Regions from separate parts of the Arthrobacter sp. D1-17 genome, predicted to be linked through region 2. Evidence: riboswitches for the same ligand, from Rfam matches in the RefSeq annotation. Region 2 holds a riboswitch; each other region holds the start of a gene.
What was found. Region 2 has a riboswitch for cyclic di-AMP ahead of M1E01_RS18305 (NlpC/P60 family protein). Riboswitches for the same ligand answer to the same signal wherever they lie in the genome.
Positions count from the first base shown of each region.

Region 1: it holds a riboswitch for cyclic di-AMP, as region 2 does, so the genes downstream of both, M1E01_RS15745 (M23 family metallopeptidase) here and M1E01_RS18305 (NlpC/P60 family protein) in region 2, are expected to answer to the same signal.
Region 3: it holds a riboswitch for cyclic di-AMP, as region 2 does, so the genes downstream of both, M1E01_RS16325 (aggregation-promoting factor C-terminal-like domain-containing protein) here and M1E01_RS18305 (NlpC/P60 family protein) in region 2, are expected to answer to the same signal.

Region 1 is NZ_CP096382.1:3,411,051-3,417,138, reverse strand. It holds gene M1E01_RS15760 (MFS transporter) at 1-822, shown strand, start outside; gene serC (phosphoserine transaminase) at 886-2,016, opposite strand; gene M1E01_RS15750 (metal-dependent transcriptional regulator) at 2,353-3,048, shown strand; cyclic di-AMP (ydaO/yuaA leader) riboswitch at 3,210-3,428, shown strand; gene M1E01_RS15745 (M23 family metallopeptidase) at 3,433-4,263, shown strand; cyclic di-AMP (ydaO/yuaA leader) riboswitch at 4,401-4,570, shown strand; gene M1E01_RS15740 (C40 family peptidase) at 4,641-5,318, shown strand; gene M1E01_RS15735 (NlpC/P60 family protein) at 5,418-6,088, shown strand, end outside.
Region 2 is NZ_CP096382.1:3,951,797-3,957,884, forward strand. It holds gene M1E01_RS18290 (ferredoxin reductase) at 1-600, opposite strand, end outside; gene M1E01_RS18295 (alpha/beta hydrolase) at 790-1,620, opposite strand; gene M1E01_RS18300 (GTP pyrophosphokinase) at 1,869-2,975, shown strand; cyclic di-AMP (ydaO/yuaA leader) riboswitch at 3,152-3,318, shown strand; gene M1E01_RS18305 (NlpC/P60 family protein) at 3,322-4,152, shown strand; gene bioB (biotin synthase BioB) at 4,383-5,408, shown strand; gene bsaP (biotin synthase auxiliary protein BsaP) at 5,405-5,650, shown strand; gene M1E01_RS18320 (multidrug effflux MFS transporter) at 5,746-6,088, opposite strand, start outside.
Region 3 is NZ_CP096382.1:3,539,036-3,545,123, reverse strand. It holds gene M1E01_RS16345 (phosphatase PAP2 family protein) at 1-865, shown strand, start outside; gene upp (uracil phosphoribosyltransferase) at 878-1,513, shown strand; partial or broken gene M1E01_RS16335 (glyoxalase) at 1,594-1,740, shown strand; gene M1E01_RS16330 (HAD-IA family hydrolase) at 1,773-2,453, shown strand; gene M1E01_RS16325 (aggregation-promoting factor C-terminal-like domain-containing protein) at 2,642-3,493, opposite strand; cyclic di-AMP (ydaO/yuaA leader) riboswitch at 3,499-3,665, opposite strand; gene M1E01_RS16320 (winged helix-turn-helix domain-containing protein) at 4,418-5,290, shown strand; gene M1E01_RS16315 (SixA phosphatase family protein) at 5,519-6,046, shown strand.

The sequences.
Region 1 (6,088 bases), 540 kb from region 2:
ATCAACACCCTCACGTTCCTCGCTCTGCTGGCCAGCCTCGCCAAAATCCCGACGCCGTCGCTCCGGTCCCTGCCCCGCGCAACCGGAGGAAAGGGCAGGATCCGCGAGGGTCTTCGCTATGTTCGCTTCCGCCCGGACATCGTGGTGGTCCTGGTGGCCATCTTTATCGTCGGCACGCTGGGGCTGAACTTCGTCCTGTTCATAGCGGCGATGGTTGGCACCGAATTCGGTCTGGACGCGAAGGCCTTCGGGCTGATGAACTCCATCATGGCCCTTGGCTCCGTGGCAGGTGCACTGCTGTCCGCCCGCCGCAGCAAGCCGCGGCTTCGCATCATTTTTGGTGCCGCTGCAGGTTTCGGCGTTGCCTCCGGACTCGCAGCGCTGGCACCCGACTACTTCTGGTTCGGCGCCGCGCTGGTGCCCGTGGGGCTCTTCGCGCTGACCATGCTCACGAGCGCCAACGGCTATGTGCAGGCCACCACGGACGCTGTGATGCGCGGCCGCGTCATGGCCCTTTATATGGCGATCTTCATGGGCGGCACTCCCATCGGCGCGCCCCTTGTCGGCTGGGTGGCCAACGTGGCCGGCCCCCGCTGGGCCATGGCAGTGGCGGCCGGGTCAGGCTTGTTGGCCGCAGCCATAGGTCTGGTGTGGGTCATCCGGGCTAGGATGCTCCGGCTCCGGGTAAGCCGGCCGCCCCGCGGGCTACCGCGGTTCACAGTGATTTCGGGGGCGGGCGCCGCTGCACCGGACGGAACAGCGGGCTCAACAGCGGACGGCGCCGCCCGGCACTCAAGCCCGGACGACGCCGCCGAACGCTGAGGCTCTGAAGCGTCACCAGCAGGACAGCGACCCTGGTCCGATCACCGCCAGTGATGCAGGAGGCTACTTTTTCAGCTCGCCCACCACGTAGTCGATGCAGTCCAGCAGCGAGGAGACGTCGGAGGGCTCAATGGCCACGAAGGTGGCGATGCGGAGCTGGTTGCGTCCCAGCTTCCGGTATGGCTCCGTGTCCACGATGCCGTTGGCGCGCAGGATCTTGGCGACCGCGGCGGCATCAATGGAGTCGTCGAAATCGATGGTGGCGATGACGTTCGAGCGCTCGGCTGCATTCGTGACGAACGGGGTGGCGAACTCTGACGACTCGGCCCACTTGTAAACGCGGCCCGCGGAGTCTGCCGTGCGCCGGGCGGCGAAGTCCAGGCCCCCATTTGAGTTGAGCCACTGCACCTGGGCATCCAGGGTCACGAGGGTGGCCAGTGCCGGGGTGTTGTAGGTCTGGTTCAGCTTGGAGTTGTCGATCGCCGTCTGCAGGTCCAGGAAGTCGGGGATCCAGCGGCCGCTCGCCTTGACCCGGGCCGCGCGCTCCAGCGCGGCAGGGGAGAAGAGCCCAAGCCACAAACCGCCGTCGGACGCGAAGTTCTTCTGCGGCGCGAAGTAGTAGACGTCGGTCTGGGCGACGTCGACATCCAGGCCGCCGGCGGCGGACGTTGCATCCACCAGGACGAGCGATCCGGCATCGGCGCCGGCCACCCGCTGGACTGGGGCAGCAACGCCGGTGGATGTCTCGTTCTGGGGCCAGGCGTAGACGTCAACACCGGCTTCGGACTGGGGTGCAGGGCATGTTCCCGGTTCCGACGTGATGATGGAGGAGTCGGAAAGGAACGGCGCCTTGTTGGTGGCTGCGGCAAACTTCGAACCGAACTCGCCGAAGGAGAGGTGCTGGGCTTTCTGCTCCACCAGGCCGAAGCTCGCTACATCCCAGAAAGCCGTTGAGCCGCCGACGCCGAGGATCACTTCGTAGCCCTCAGGAGCGCGGAAGAAGGTGCTTAGGCCCTCACGGACGGAACCGACCAGGTTCTTTACAGGGGCCTGCCGGTGGGACGTGCCCAGGAGCGTTGTGGACGCTGCGGACAGTGCTTCAACCTGTTCGGGCCTGACCTTGGAGGGCCCGGCGCCGAACCGTCCATCCTTTGGCAGGAGATTTGCTGGGATAGTGATGCTGGTGTCGCTCACAGTGGCTCCAATTTTCGGCATGGACATGCAGTTCAGCTGGGGGATCGATGACCAGCGGCCAGACATGGCTGCCGCGAAGGCCCCTTTTATTCTGCCTGAGACGCTGAAATCCGGGGTAACCCGGCCGTCACAGTCCAGCTATTGAGACGCCTCCGCGCTCAGCCAAATTATCTGGAGTAATTCAAAATAGGCTAAGCTTTTAGAGGACGTAGGGGCGGAAAGCCGGTGTTGCGCCGCCGCCGGTTTGCGGCCGCGGTGCTGAACGCCGCAACCTCGGACGTAGGCCCGCGGTACGGTGGGACGGACGCAAGTACTGTGCTCGAGGAGCTGAGCTGAATGACGGATCTGATCGATACCACGGAGATGTATCTTCGGACCATTTTGGAGCTTGAAGAAGAGAACATCGTGGCACTTCGGGCCCGCATCGCAGAACGCCTCCGCCATTCTGGCCCCACTGTTTCGCAGACCGTAGGCCGTATGGAGCGCGACGGACTGGTGGTGGTTTCCGGCGACCGTCACTTAGAGCTGACGGAAACAGGCCGGAAGCGCGCCACTGAAGTCATGCGGAAGCACCGCCTGGCTGAGCGGCTCCTCGCCGACGTGATTGGCTTGGACTGGGCATACGTCCATGACGAGGCCTGCAGGTGGGAGCACGTGATGAGCGAGCGCGTGGAACGCAGGATTTACGAGTTGCTTGACCATCCCACAGAGTCGCCATACGGAAACCCGATTCCAGGGCTGGCTGCACTTGGCGGTGAGCCCTCACGGGCATTCGCGGACGGCGTCATGAATCTGCTTGAAGCGATGGCCGGATATGCTCCGGAGTTACGGGTCACTGTCAGCAGACTGGCAGAGCCCATCCAGGTTGAGCCCGAGCTGCTGCTGCAGCTGGACGAAGGCGGCATCAGGCCCGGTGCAAGTGTGTCCCTTGAGCGCGTCGGAGAGTACATCTCCGTTCGGGTTCCGGGTATAGAGGGCGCCCTTGAGCTGCCGCCGGAAGTAGCAGCGCACGTGTTTGTCCGCGTGGGTTAGACCTCTCCAGCAACGAGCAGATGTCCGACATCAGTTGGCAGACGACCGACTAGTTTTGCACATTCGAGGTAACGGATTTATTACTGGAACCTTTAATCGCCTATAGTTAAATCGCAGCACCGATACCAAAGCGTTACCTGATCCGGAGCCGAACTCTGCCAGCGGATCAGTAGCTCGAAACACCTTCTGGCAGAGGCGGGGGAACCACAACCGGCCGTTCAACGAACGGCCTTGGGGTGAAGTCCGCAAGGCAAGCCATTCTCACAACTGGAATCTCCTGGGATACCCCTGTGCCGAAAAGCTTGCCGTGGCGGACCGGGTCAATGATCTCTCTGGCCCGAATCCGACAGCTAACTTCGCAGGCTATCCAGAGAGGAACAGTTCTTGACCATGCAGAATGCCCGGGGCCGTCGCCGTGCGACGGGCCCCGCTGCGGAGCCGCGCACTCCCATAGCAGTCGCCGTCGAGCGGCCCCGCGATGCCCAGCGCGAAGCGCGCAGGCGACGCGGCCCCTTCCGTCAGGTCACAGACTTTGCCGCCGCCAGCGGCATGGGCCAAAAAGCCGGAGTCGCGCTGGCTGCCACAGGCCTCCTGCTGACTGTCACAGTTCCCGCCACCAGCCCCGTCATGGCGACGCCGGACCAGGGCGGCGCAGCGCCGGCGAATGCGGCTGTGGCGGCAGCCGCGCCCAAGGTTTCTGCCGAGGCGGCGGCCAAAATTGACTTCAGCCGCACCTCCGTAGCTACAGCCGGTGACCCCGAGGGCAAGCTCAAGCAGCTCCTCAGCGCCCAGTCTGCCGGCAGCATTAGCCGGGCGGCGTCAGCGGGCAGCCTGGGCCTCCCGCTGGAGACCATGGTCAAAACTTCCCCGTTCGGCTACCGCGTGAGCCCGATTACGGGCGGCGCGGGAGAGTTCCACCGAGGCCAGGACTTTGCTGCCCAGTGTGGAACACAGGTGTTCGCCGCCGCGAGCGGCAAGGTTACCTTTGCCGGCTGGCACCCGTACGGAGGCGGCAACAGGGTTGTCATCGACCATGGCAACGGCCTGGAAACCACGTACAACCATTTGTCGTCATCAAGCGTCCAGGTAGGCCAGAAGGTCACCCGCGGCGAAGCGGTGGCACTTAGCGGGACCACCGGCGCTTCTACGGGCTGCCACCTCCACTTTGAGGTGATGGTCAACGGAGACGTTGTCAATCCCGCTGTGTGGCTCTAAGCAAAACGATGGAGAACTCTCACATTCTCGTGACACGCCGTGATCTGAATGTGACATTCGCTCCGAACTGCTGTACCGTCTAAACCGCGTCAACTTTTCCGAAGTTGACGCCTTTGAGTGGATTGCCTAACTCTGCCACCGCTCAAGGTCCGTTCGCATTACATCGTCTGGCAGGGGCGGGGGAACCAATTTTGGTCTTCGCAAGAAGGCCTTGGGGTTAAGTCGCAAAGCTTCTCAGGAAGCAGCGCGGCCGGGTGACTCCCATCCGAATCCGACAGCTCACCTCGTAGGCATTGGGAGAGGCTACCTTCGTGTCTTCACGCCACAATTCTGCGCGCCACCGTGCGCAAACGGTTCGCAAGAACCCGATCGGCGCCGTGTCCAAGGCAGTAAGCGCCAACGCAGGAACAGTAGGTCGCCAGGCAGCAGTCGTCGCAGCCGCTTCAGGTCTTGTCCTGAGCGTCGGCATGCCAGCCAATGCAGCCGACGCCAATGTTGGTATTTCCGCCTCCGCTGAGTCGGGATCCCAGGCTACGCAGCTCGCTGTGACAGCCGCGCCCACCGCCACGGTCTCGTTCGAGCGTCCCGCCGTCACCACCGAGGCAGCGCCGGTCATCGAAACCCTCGCGGTGCAGTCCAGCGACGACACCGCCGCTGCAGCGGCAGACGTTGCCGCCGAAACCGTAACGGCCAAGGCTGAAACGGCTGACGCAGCAGGGTCGGGCGCAACTGCGGGTCTCGCTGCCATCGCCTACACCGGCATCGGCAACCCCTACGTATGGGGCGGCACCACCCCCAGCGGTTGGGACTGCTCTGGATTCACTCAATGGGTCTACGCACAGGCAGGCATCAGCATTCCCCGCGTGAACGCGTGGAACGCCATGCAGCCCACGTCTGCTCCCGCTCCCGGTGACCTGGTCATGCAGAACGGCGGTGCCCACGTTGGCATCTACGTAGGCAACGGCATGATGATCAGCGCGCTGAACCCCTCGCAGGGCACCCTCCTGCACGCAGTGTCCGCCACGGGCACCGCTTCGTATTACACCCTTCGCTAAGAACCCCACTCGAGACGATCCGGCGTACCCCCAAGATGCCGGCGCGTCGCTAAACCGCGGCCTGCTACAGCGGGCAGCGGACCACGAAAGAGAGAAATCATGACTACACGTGCGACCAGTGCACGCCACCGCGCCGAGGTTACCAAGACCAACTCGCTGACCGTCATTGCCAAAGCTGTCGGCGACAACGCCGGTGGTGTAGGCCGCCAGGCTGCAGTTATCGCTGCTGCTTCCGGACTCGTTCTGACCAGCGGCGTTGCCGCTAACGCTGCTGAGACCAACGTCCAGCGTGACTCCGCTTCTGCGTCCACCCTCGAAGTGCAGTCGCTTGCTTCCGCTCCGATTTCCGCCGCATCCAGCATCGCCATCTCCTACGAGAAGCCTGCTGTCACCACCGAAGCTGCCCCCGTTGTCGAGGCCCCCAAGCCCGTCGTCAAGGTGCAGGAAGCTGCCCCCGTTGAAGCGGCTCCGGTTGCCGAGGCAACAGTCGAAGCTGCTCCGGCAATTCAGACCGCTTCCGTGAAGACCGCCGCAACCACCGAGTCTGCTCCGGCCAAGGCGGCTGCCAGCAGCGGCATGGGCGCGTCGATCGCTGCTGCTGCATACGCCCAGCTTGGCGTTGCACAGGACTGCACCCGACTGGCGACCAACTCCCTGGCCGCCGTCGGCATCAACTACCACGGCTGGCCGGCAGGTTACCTCTCCCTGGGCCGCACCGTCAGCGCCGCTGAGGCCAAGCCGGGCGACCTCGCCTACTACAAAGACGGTGG
Region 2 (6,088 bases):
CGTATACCAGTGAGTGACCCGGAAGTTGGGGAACTGGTCCGCGAGCTCGGACAGCTCGCCATGAAAGATGCTGTCCTCGGGCGCACGCGCCGAGTGGATAAGGACCACGTCCGCATCTGGTCGGTGCGGCACCAAGGTGCGGATCATCGACATGACCGGCGTGATGCCACTCCCTGCGGTGAGCATGAGCAGAGGCCGCGGATGTTCCGGCAGGACGAAGTCACCCTGCGGCGGAGCCAGGAAGAGCACGTCACCGGGCTTGGTCTCCCGGACGAGGACACTCGAGACCGCTCCGACGTCGCTGACCGTGATGGCAGGGTCCTGGCCGGCAGGAGCACTTAGCGAGTAGGAACGCCAGTGGCGCACGCCGTCGAGCTCGACGCCGATCCGGGCCCACTGGCCGGCCTTGTGCGCCTTCCAGCCGCGGCCCGGACGGAAGTAGATGGTGGCGGAGTCCGCAGTTTCGGGGACTACCTTGGTGACCACGCCGCGAAGCTGGCGGGCCGAAAAGACGGGGTTGAAAAGCGCGAGGATATCCTCCGGCGCCAACGGGGTTGTCAAGACCGTCGTGGCGCGCGCCAACTTGCGGAGCCGAATCATATTGTCCGCCACCTGTTGGATTCACCCATGTATGTCTCCTAGTGAAACCGGTGATCGTCATATACAAAGCTACCGTAACCCCCGGCTAGTAGAGTCCACCATGCAGGTGCAGCGGGCAACCAGGGGTCGGGGCACTCCGTAAGCAGGTCCGCCCACTACTGCAACGAACGGATGCCGTTTGAGTTCCCGCTACGTAGTCAGCAACTCCTGCACAAGCTCTCGGCACTTCCGGTAGGACGAGGCCTTTGGGTCGATCAGGGCAAAGTGATCGCCGGGAACCTTGACCACCTGGACGGGGGCGCCGGCGGCGCGGGCCGCCGCGGCGTAAGCCTCGGACTGGCTGATCGGTACGGTGGTGTCCTCCAGCCCGTGGACGGCATAGACGGGAATGTTCAGCGGGACCGCGCTCATGGGGTCTGCATACTTGTGCCGCTTGGGGTACTTTCCCGCGGAGCCGCCCATCAGGTTGCTCACCGCCCCGTTGCTGAGATCGAGCCAGTCAGCCTGGGCGAGATTGAGCAGCCCGGACTGGCTGACCACTCCCGTCAGGCGCACGGCCTGTCCGTTGAGGTTCCGCTCGACCTGCCTGTCCGCGTCCGGTGTGCCCAGCTCCGCCAGGCGGTCGCGGCCGGCTGCCCAGACGGCGAGATGGCCGCCGGCGGAGTGCCCCAGCGCGACGACATTGGTGAGGTTCAGCCCATGTTCTTCAGCCACCCCGCGCAGCCGGTCGATCCCAGCCAGCACGTCCTCGAAGGTATGCGGCCACCCGCCGCCGTTACCCGCCCGGCGGTACTCCAGGTTCCAGGCCGGCATACCGTGCGCTGCCAGGTCCTTCGCCAGCGGTTCGCCCAATTCAGCTCCATACTGCGAGCGCCAGTAGCCGCCGTGTATGACCACCACGACGCCGCGGGCGGGCGGGCGCTTGCCGTTGCGGGACGAGGATGCGGGCGGCGCCTCCGGCAGAAAGAGCTCGCCCCACTGGCTGGGGTGGTCGCCGTACTGGTACTTCTGCCGCTTCACTGCATCCTCCTTGGGTCCCGGCAGGCAGGAGGCTACCCCTGCCCACCACTGCCGCCGTCCCCCGCTGTCCAGGGACAGCAAAGTCCGACGGCGCACATCAGCCATGTGCCGAGCCTAACAGTGAGGCGCCTCCCATCGCCGGAAAGCTGGACACGCTGCGGCGCCTGCGCATCGCTTTCGGGCTGTGGCGGCATGACGCCGCCCGGTGTCACATCTTCCGGTGTTCCCGCCCTTGGTAGTTTGGAACCATGGCAAGCAACTGGGACCGGCTGGACGTCAGCCAGCGCGAGTCCGTCCAGGAGAACGTGGAGCTCTATGAGCGCGTCCGCCCTGCCCTGAAGCTTGTCACCCGGGAAGTCCTGCTGATGCTGCGGACTATGCTCAAGGACACTGAGGTCACCCCCCTGTTCGTCACCGGCCGGACCAAAACAGTGGAATCGTTCCGGGAGAAGATCTCCAGGACCGAGGAGCCGCTGGAACCGGAGGGACCCCGGGTGCTGAAATTCCCTGACCCCTTCCGCACCCTCAATGACATGGTGGGGGTCCGTGTCATCACCAAACTCCCGGCTGAGAACGCTGCAGTAGCCAACCTGATCAAGCGACAGCGCCAGCTCTTCGACTGCCGGGGGGACCGTGAGAAGGACATCGGCTCGATCGAATCCGGGACCTATGGCTACTCCAGCCGTCACCTGATCCTGCGGACTATCCAGAACGACGTGGTCAAGGACTACCAGCAGGTCTTCAACCCCGAGGTCCAGCCGAACGGCAGCTATTTCTTCGAGTGCCAGATCCGCACCGTGTTTGCACACGCATGGAGCGAGATCGAACACGACATCCGCTTCAAGGCGGAGGACCCGCGTGCGTGGACGCCTCATTTCGACCGGCAGTTCACCGCCACGGCCGCCATGCTGGAGACGGTAGAGACCGCCTTCGCTGACCTGCATGAGCGTTATGAGGAGGTCCGCAGCTACTGGGACATGGACGGCGAAGGCGCCGCGCCTCTCACGCCCAACCGCATCCGGGACGTGTGGCGGGCCCTGCTGCCGCACGTTGACCGCAAAGTGGATGATGACTGGGGCTGGGCGGCCGAGCTCATGGCGGCCCATGGACTTAACCAGACCGTGCAGCTGGCCGGCCTGCTCAGCGCCAACCGGATCACCGAGGTCCGCAAGGCCCTGGACCACCGCTACTCCCCCGGTCCGGACCGGCTGCTGGATGACCTGCTGCTGTGGCAGTACGGCACCAAGCACATCGACCTCACTGCCGAAGCGCCCGACGCCGTTCCGCACCCGCGGCGCGACAGCCTCCTGCGGCGGCTCAAACAGATCGAGCGCTACCGCCAGACCAAGAAATAGGAAGCCCGCCCTTCAGCCGGACCCATCGCCAGCAGACGGGGTCGGGAAGATGCGGGCACGACACGCCTCCGTTACCTGAATGTGACTTTTAGTGCCGGCTCCCGTACGGTAGAAAGCGTGCCTTCCTCACCGAGGAAGGCATTCCCGTGCTGATTGCCTAACTCTGCCGCAGCCCCGGGATCCGATCGCAGACTTTCCGGCAGAGACGGGGAAACCAATTTTTGGCCCGCTTGAAGCGGGCCTTGGGGTGAAGCCGCGCAGTTCCTGATCTCGTCAGAGCGTGCGGCCGGGTGTCTCCCATCCGAATCCGACAGCTCACCTCGCAGGCATCGGGAGAGGCCCCTTCATGTCGTCACGCACTACCCCTGCCCGCCGCGCAGCGGCCGGCCGTTCTAACCCGTTCGCTTCCGCATCGCGCGCAGTTACGGCCAATGCCGGAGGACTGGGACGCAAGGCAGCCGTGGTCCTCGCCGCATCGGGCCTCGCTTTCACCGGGACCATGGCCGCTAACGCTGCCAATGCCCCGGCCCAGAAGGCCGCCGCCCCCGCCTTAGCTCCCGAAGCTGCCAGCCCGGCCCAGGCCCCGCTGAACGCCAGCTCCAGCGTCTCCATCGCCTACGAGCGTCCCGCTGTGAAGTCCGCCCCGGCTCCCGTGGTGGAGGAACCCGTCATTGTGGAGAAGCCGGCTGTGCCTGCCGCTCCCAAGGTCGCCGCAGCCAAGGCTCCGGCTGCAGCCCCCGTTGCTCCCCCGGCACCGGTTGCTGCCCACGCACCTGCCGCCCAGGCACCTGCCGCCGCGCCGGCCCCCAAAATCACGGTCAAGTCGGCACCGGCTCCCGCTCCGGCAGCGGCCGGCAGCGTCAACGCCTCGATGGTCTCCGCTGCCTACGCCCAGATCGGCATCACCCAGGACTGCACCGCCATGGTGGAGAAGGCACTGGGCGCCTCAGGCATCAAGGTTGGTGACCTCGCCCCCATGCAGTTCATGAACTACGGCAAGGTCGTCTCCACGCCCCAGCCCGGCGACATGATTGTCCAGTCCGGCCACGTTGCCATCTTCGTCGGCAACGGCCAGGCGCTCAGCGGCGGCATGAACGGCGTGAACGAGACCATCGTTCACCCGCTGTCTTGGCTGAACGCTACCGGTCCGGTCACCTTTGTTAGGCCCGCAGCCTAGCAACACGCGAGCAGGACACTGCACCGGGAAGGTGCACATCATGAAGCCGGCGTTGCGCTGCCTTGGGGGCAACGGAGCGCCGGCTTTTTGCTGCTGTCATTCCTGTAGTTCACTTCCCGCCAAAAGTCTGCCCAGCCTCCTTGTAGAAACCCTCCAAAATGGTGCCGCCTTTTGGAAACTAGCGTCAGTTTCACGATGCATCAAGCACTGACCACGCAAGGAAAAGATCAATGACGATTCAGGCAGGCCCGCCGGTAACCCGGTACGCAATTCTCGAGGCAGCGAGGCAACAGGTTCTCGAGGAGGGCGTGGGGCTCAGCGAAAGCCAGCTCGTGGATGTTCTTCGGCTTCCCGATGAGGCGCTTCCCGCCGCCCTCCAACTGGCACACGAAGTGCGCCTGAAGCACTGCGGCGAGGACGTCGAGGTGGAAGGTATCATCTCGATCAAGACCGGCGGCTGTCCCGAGGACTGCCATTTCTGCAGCCAGTCCGGCCTCTTCGACTCCCCTGTCCGCGGCGTCTGGCTCGACATCCCCGAACTCGTCAAAGCAGCCAAGGAAACGGCAGCCACCGGCGCCACCGAGTTCTGCATCGTCGCCGCGGTCCGCGGTCCCGACATCAAACTCATGAACCAAATCAAGTTCGCCATCGACCGCATCAACGAAGCTGTGGACATCAACATCGCCTGTTCCCTCGGCATGCTCACCCAGCGGCAGGTCGACCAGCTCGCCGAATGGGGCGTACACCGGTACAACCACAACCTGGAAACCGCCCGCAGCTACTTCCCGGAAGTTGTCACAACCCACACATACGAAGAGCGCCTTGAAACCTGCAACATGGTCAAGGACGCCGGCATGGAACTGTGCTGCGGCGCCCTCATCGGCATGGGTGAAACCCTTGAACAGCGGGCCGAACTCGCCGCCCAGCTCGCCGCCCTGGAACCCCACGAAGTGCCGCTGAACTTCCTGAACCCGCGGCCCGGAACCCCGCTGGAAAGCCAGGAGATCATGGACGGCAAGGACGCCCTGCGCGCCATCGCCGCATTCCGGCTCGCCATGCCCCGCACCGTGCTCCGTTACGCCGGCGGACGCGAACTGACCCTCGGCGACCTTGGCACCAGGGACGGACTCCTCGGCGGGATCAACGCCGTCATCGTGGGCAACTACCTCACCACCCTTGGCCGCCCCGCCACGGCAGACCTCAACCTGCTCGTGGAGCTAAACATGCCCATCAAGGAACTCCAGAAGTCGCTGTGAACGAGATTGCGGCTGCCTCGGCCAGCGGGGCAGGCTCAACCAGCGGGAAGTTTTGTGGGCACTGCGGGGAGCCGTCCGACGGCGGCAGCCTCCCGCCGTCGGACGGTCACCGCCGCTGCGGTGAGCTGCTGATGCTGGAGCCGCCGCGGTACTGCCCCGACTGCCGCAGGCGGATGAAGGTCCAGGTGATGCCGCTGGGCTGGCAGGCGGAGTGCTCGCGGCACGGGGCGCTGATCCCGTGAGGCCGACGTCTACGTGCCAGACCTGAATCAGCGCACGGATGTTGCCCGGATCGGGGGTTTAGAGTCCGGGCCGGCAGCGCTGGCAGGGAGCGCCCCTAGTCGTCTGCAGCGACCCGCTCGTCGCCGCTGCGTTCTGCGTGCTCGGGCCAGCCACCCTTTCGGTAGGCGGGAGTCCCGACGACAAGCACTGTCGCCGTCAGGACACAGCAGCCGACCATGACGGTGACCATCGACAGCGCGTTTCCGCCCAGCAGCCCCACCAAAGGACTTACGAGTCCAGCCACCCCCGACTGTAGGGCTCCGATGACCGCTGCCGCGGTTCCCGCCATGTGTCCGTAGTTGCGCAGGGCCAGCACGGAGGCGTTGGCGGGAATCATTCCCTGGGCTCCCAGAACAAGCCAGAGGCCGGCCGCCAGGCCGAAAACACCCCCGACACCC
Region 3 (6,088 bases), 410 kb from region 2:
GTACGCCGCTTTGTGGATCACGCTCATCGTGGGCGGTTTCCTGGTGATCACGCTGGCGCTGCTCGGGGCGGAGGTCTACCAGGACGTTGTGGCCAAGGATGGGGTTTCCGGCCTGGACCGGCCCGCCCTTGAATTGGCCAAGCAGTACCGGAACCCGGGGGTGGATGCCGCAGTCACGGCGTTCACCAATATAGGTGGCGGCATCGGCATGCCCATTCTCGCGAGCATCCTTGTCGCGTGGCTGACCTACGTGAGCCGCAGCTGGCGTCCCCTCATTCTTGTCGGCGGCGCGGCGGCGGTTTCAGTCACCGCAACTACCGTGGGCAAAACCCTGATGGGCCGGGTGCGTCCCGACCACCTGGACGCTGTTCCGCCTTTCGAATTCTCGCCCTCGTTCCCCAGCGGACACACCCTGAACACCACGGTGGTGATCGGTGTTGTGGTGTATCTGATGTGCCTGCAGATGGACAGAGCCAGGGTCCGGGCCGCCGTCATCACCGTAGGAACGCTGTTCATCATCGCCATGGGCCTGAGCAGGGTCTTTCTTGGACATCACTGGCTTACCGACGTTATGGCGGCGTGGTTGCTGGGACTGGCTTGGGTGGGCATCGTCATTCTCGCCCACCGGCTGTTCCACATGATCCGGCGGCGCGAGCATGCCGGGCCGGCACCGACCTTCGAGCATCCTGCACACCTCACCCCTGAGCCCGAGGGCGGCGGCGCCGGGGCAGAGGCTGCAGCTCCGGAGACGTCCGGCGTTCGCCATGGCAACGAGGCTGACAGGGAGGATCCGCGCGGCGGCGGCGATGGCGGCGGCGGCTCCCATGGCAGCCGAAGCCGGGGTGGGGAGCCATTGTCCGGGTGATAGTTTTGACGCATGCGCACACTCGTCGTGGATCATCCCCTGGTCGCCCACAAGCTCACCGTCCTGCGGGATAAGCGCACTTCCTCGCCGGGATTCCGCCAGCTGACGGAGGAGCTCGTTACGCTCCTCGCCTATGAGGCCACCCGGGATGTCCGGACCGAGCCTGTCACCATCGAAACCCCGGTTGCCAGCACCGTGGGAACTGCCTTTACCAAGCCCACCCCGCTGGTTGTTCCGATTCTCCGGGCAGGCCTGGGCATGCTCGAAGGCATGACCAAGCTGGTTCCCACCGCCGAGGTCGGCTTCCTGGGTATGGCCCGCGATGAGGAAACCCTCGACATCATCACCTACGCGGAGCGGCTGCCGGAGGACCTCACGGGCCGGCAGATCTTCGTGCTGGACCCCATGCTTGCCACCGGCGGCACCCTGCGCGAAGCCATCAAGTTCCTCTTCAAGCGCGGAGCGTCCGACGTGACGTGCATCTGCCTGCTGGCAGCCCCGGAAGGCCTGGCGAAACTTGAAGAAGAACTTTCCGGCGCAAACGTAACGATCGTGCTTGCCTCGATCGACGAGAAACTGAACGAGAAGTCGTACATCGTGCCCGGCCTCGGTGACGCCGGCGACCGCCTGTACGGCCCCGCGCATTAGGCCCCGCACGGCGGGCCCCCATGCACCGGTTTTCCGGAGCAGGTCTTACGGCATAGGGGGTGGCCGGCGAGCCTGTGCCGATGGACCGGAAACTTGAACTCGTTTTCGTCCCGGTATCCGATGTGGACCGCGCCAGGAACTTCTATGTCAACAAGGTGGGCTTCAATGCGGACTATGACGGGCGGGCAGTAAAAGGAATCCTTTTCGTCCAGTTGACCCCGCCGGGCGAAGTCAGGGCTGATGAGGCAGGATGGAAGCCATGAGACTTCCCGCTGAATCCACCACCATCACGCTGACTGCCCGTGCTGTCCTGTTTGACATGGATGGCACACTGGTGGACTCCACTGCGGTGGTGGAACAGGTCTGGGGCGACTTTGCAGCACGTTACGGACTGGACATCGCCGAGATCCTGCGGACATCCCATGGGATCCAGGCCGGGGACACCGTGCGGCGTTTTGCCCCGGAGGGATCGGACGTAGTGGCATTGACCGCCGAGCTGGGCGCCATGGAGCGGGTCCGCACGGAGGGCATTGTTGCCTTGCCGGGTGCTGCTGACCTGTTGCGGAGCCTGCCTGCCGACGCCGTGGCACTCGTGACGTCCGCGGACCGCGTCCTAGCTGACATCCGGATGGAAGCAGCGGGACTGGGCATGCCGGCCACGGCCGTCACCGCGGAGCTTGTCACCCGGGGCAAGCCCCACCCCGAAGGATACCTGCGGGCCGCCGAACTGCTGGGCGTGGATCCTGCGGACGCTGTGATTTTCGAAGACGCCCCCGCCGGCATTGCGGCTGGACGGGCCGCAGGCATCCGGACCATAGCGGTAGGCATGAACACCGGTGAAGTGCCCGACGACGTGCTCCGCATAGCCGACTACGCCTCGGTCAGGGCGTCCGTGGCAGCGGACAGCCACGGCAGCAGGGTCATTTCCCTCAGCCTCTAACTCCACTGCCACCAACTGCACTGCCGCTGACTCGTCGCATTTCTGCACCGCTTTCCGCTCCGCAGCATGGTGCAGTGATGCCGAAGGGCCCCGGACCACGCGGATCCGGAGCCCTTCGGGGACTCAAAGCGGCGCAGAAATGCGGGCCGTCCCCGGGAAAAGTGCCGGGACAACCATGCCTCGGTGGTTTAGTACCAGTTGTTGGCGTAGTGGAAGTTCAGCGCCTGGCAGGGAGAACCGTACCGCTCCTCGATGTAGCCCAGGCCCCAGTTGATCTGGGTGCGGTAGTTGGTGCGGTAGTCGGCCCCGGAGCTGGCCATCTTTTCAGCGGGCAGGGACTGCACAATGCCGTAGGCCCCGCTGCTGGGGTTTGTGGCGGTGGTGCGCCATTCGGACTCCTTGGTCCAGAGCTTCTTCAGGCACTGCATCTGGTCCGGAGCCCAGCCGTAGGATGACAGCTTTCCGGCGGCGTAGGCTTGGGCGCCGGCCGGGTCGTTGACAGCGACCGGAGCTGCGGGCTTGCGGGCCGGGGCAGGCTTAGTTGGTGCAACCTTGGCGGGAACGACCTTCGCTGCCGGAGCAGCGGCCGGCTTCGGTGCGGGGGCAGCCTTCACAGCCTGCTTGGGAGCGGCCTTGGCCGGTGCAGCCTTGGCCGGTGCCGGTGCGGCCTTCTGCGTGGCCTTGGGTGCAGGCTTGGTGACGGACTGCGGTGCAACCGAGGCTGCCGTCGGGGACGGCAAAGCGGAAATCAGCGTCTTGTCGAAGCTGAGCGTTTCAATGGCGTCGGCTGCGGCCGGAGCCGCCTCGGACGTCGCTTGGGGAGTGGTCTGCTCGGCCGCCTGCCCTGCGGCGCCGACCCCTACGAGGACCGTGCAGGCGGTGGCCAGCACTGCCGTGCGGCGGCCCAATGACGGGATGTTCGCGGTGAGCCGGCCCCAGGCAGATGCGGGGCGGGCGGACTCGGCGCGGTGGCGTGAAATCTTACGGCTGGACTGCTGGGAAGCGCGATCAGGGCGCGACTGTGCCTTGAATTCAGACATGGTTGATTGCCTCTCAACACCTGCGGAGTTAGCTGTCGGGTTCGGATGAGGTCATCCGGCCGCACGGAAAAAAATTCACGTGCCGGCTTCACCCCAAGGGCTGATGCGGAAAGCCCGGGACTCTGGTTCCCCCGCCTCTGCCTGGTCTAGCGGAATCCGGGAAGCGGCAGAGCTGGGCGTCAATCCGAACATGCGGCCCTAGTGGTTGCCGCACTCTATCGACCGTACAGGAGGCTTCGGTCAAAATCACAATTAGGTAACGGACATCACGACTGCGGCGCGTCGTCTTGTGCCGCGACCCCGGGGCAGTGGAGCCGTGAACCGGGTCCGGCCGGGGCGCGGTGTGATTGCCACGCCCCCTAATGCGCCTCGACAGTCGACTGCACGATCAGCAGCCCCCGGCCCGCTGTGCGTCGGCCGATTTTTTTTCATTGTGTCCCCGTTACGGCTGGACAACGGTGAATTCATGACTCTCGAATTCCGGCCATCCTTGGGCGGCTGAAGAATCTACGATTGTAAGGGTGCTTCTTTTCCTAAAATTCGCCAGAAGCGCGTATCTGAACGTTCGGTCTGGAAAAAGGCGCCAAGAAGTTACCCGTCGGAGAATTGTGATTTGAAGCACAAAAGGGCGACTTGTCTCACGATGCGGACCAATCCGCCCATTGTTACTTGCTAGTTCTCATTGTTACGTTGCACACTTTCAAGTGTGAACAAGGACTCAACAGCACCTGCAGCCGCAGACCATTGGACCAGCACACCCGCTGCTGCCTACATGCGCTGTTGTCGAATGCACGCCTGACTTTCCCATCCCTGAAGTTATAGGCATTCGCCCCCCAGCCCAGCGTCGGGCGCCCTCCCCAGACCCATTGCGGGGACCAAGCATTCGAGCCGCGATGACGGCCATTCACATTGAGGTAAGCATTCATGTCAGTTGCATCTGGATACGTCCACATCTCCGTCCGTAACGCCAATAAGGCAGGCCAGGCGCAGGGACTGCGCCAAGGCTTCGGGGCCCGCCCGGCGTTCCCCGGCAGCCAGGTCAGCAGCGCCCCTGCACCCGGCTATGCGCCGCAGGGTTACAACCCTAATTCCTATGGCCAGCTGCGCGCTGTGCCGACCGAGGAAGCTGCCCCGCTGACGGCCCCGACCCCCGTCCTGGCTCCCGGAGCCGGCGCCGCAGTCCGGCCCGTGCAGAACGACAACGTTGCGCGTGGCTTCGTCCTCTACATGGGCATCGATGAGGAGACCGCCGCGGCCGCGGGGACCTCGATCGCAAAGCTGGCCCAGGAGATCCGGGCGTACGCGCAGTCGCTCGTTACCGGCGCAGAAAGCTATGCAGCCGTCGCAGTAGCGCCGGCCAGCGCTCCCGGGTCCGCGCTCGACGTCGTCCGCTCCACCTTCGGTGACCCCACCGTCAACACAAGACAGCAGCGCCCCGAAACCACTCGCCTACAGCCTGCCCAGGATCCCCGCCCTTCCGGCGTCCTGATCGACCTCGCCCGGCGTGAGGTGCACCTCGACGGCGAATCGCTGAACCTGACTTTCAAGGAGTTCGAACTGCTGAACTACCTCGTCGAGAACGGAACGCGCACGGTGGGCCGCGATGAGCTGCTGGAAGGCCTGTGGCGCAATGCGGAGGAAGTGCCGAATGAGCGCACCATCGACGTTCATATCCGCCGCCTCCGTTCGAAGCTGGGCCGACTGGCCAACACCGTCCGGACTGTCCGCGGCCAGGGATACCGCTTTTATGAGCACCCCGAAGTGGTTGTTTGGGCCGCTCCGGAATACTCGATCTAGTCCTTCAGCGACGCGCCAAAGCGGCTTTCTGCCGTGCCTTAGACACCTCCTTCGTTCCTCCCCACCGTCCCCCTCGCCTCGCAAGCTCGGCCAGGGCACCCTGACGGCGAGGCCCCTCGTCGGCGATGCGGCACCATGCAGAAAGTCGCTTTGCCGCATTCGGGTCCAGCGAGCATCGGCCTCCGCGGCTATCGGGGCTAGCGGGTTTGGGTTGGCTAGGCTGGGGCCATGAGTGCTCACCATAAGAAGCGACTGGTCATTATGCGCCATGCGAAGGCCGACTGGCCGGGCGGCGTGGCTGACCACGACCGTCCCCTGGAAGCACGGGGTCACCGGGAGGCCCCCTTGGCTGGCAAATGGCTGCTGAAGCACAACATTGTCCCCGACTTCATCCTGTGTTCGAGCGCGTTGCGGACCCGCCAGACCTGCACCTGGGTGTGCAGCGAGCTGGGCGACAAGGCTCCGACGCCGAAACTGGAGGACGGCCTCTACGGCGCCACCGCGCTCCGCATGTTGTCCGTCATCAACCATGTGCCGGACACAGTGACCACCCTCATGGTGATCTCGCACATGCCCGGGGTCCAGGACCTGGCCATGCACCTGGCCTCGCGGGACTCGAATCACGACGCCTACATGGACGCCGCCACCCGCTTTCCCACCAGCGGACTCACAGTCCTGGAAACCGAGAAATCCTGGGCAGAGCTGGACGGGCAGGACGCACGGATCACCCACTTCAAAGTGCCCCGGGCGCACTAGAAAATCCGCGGGTACTCTTAACCTAGCGCTGTCTAGTGGGGA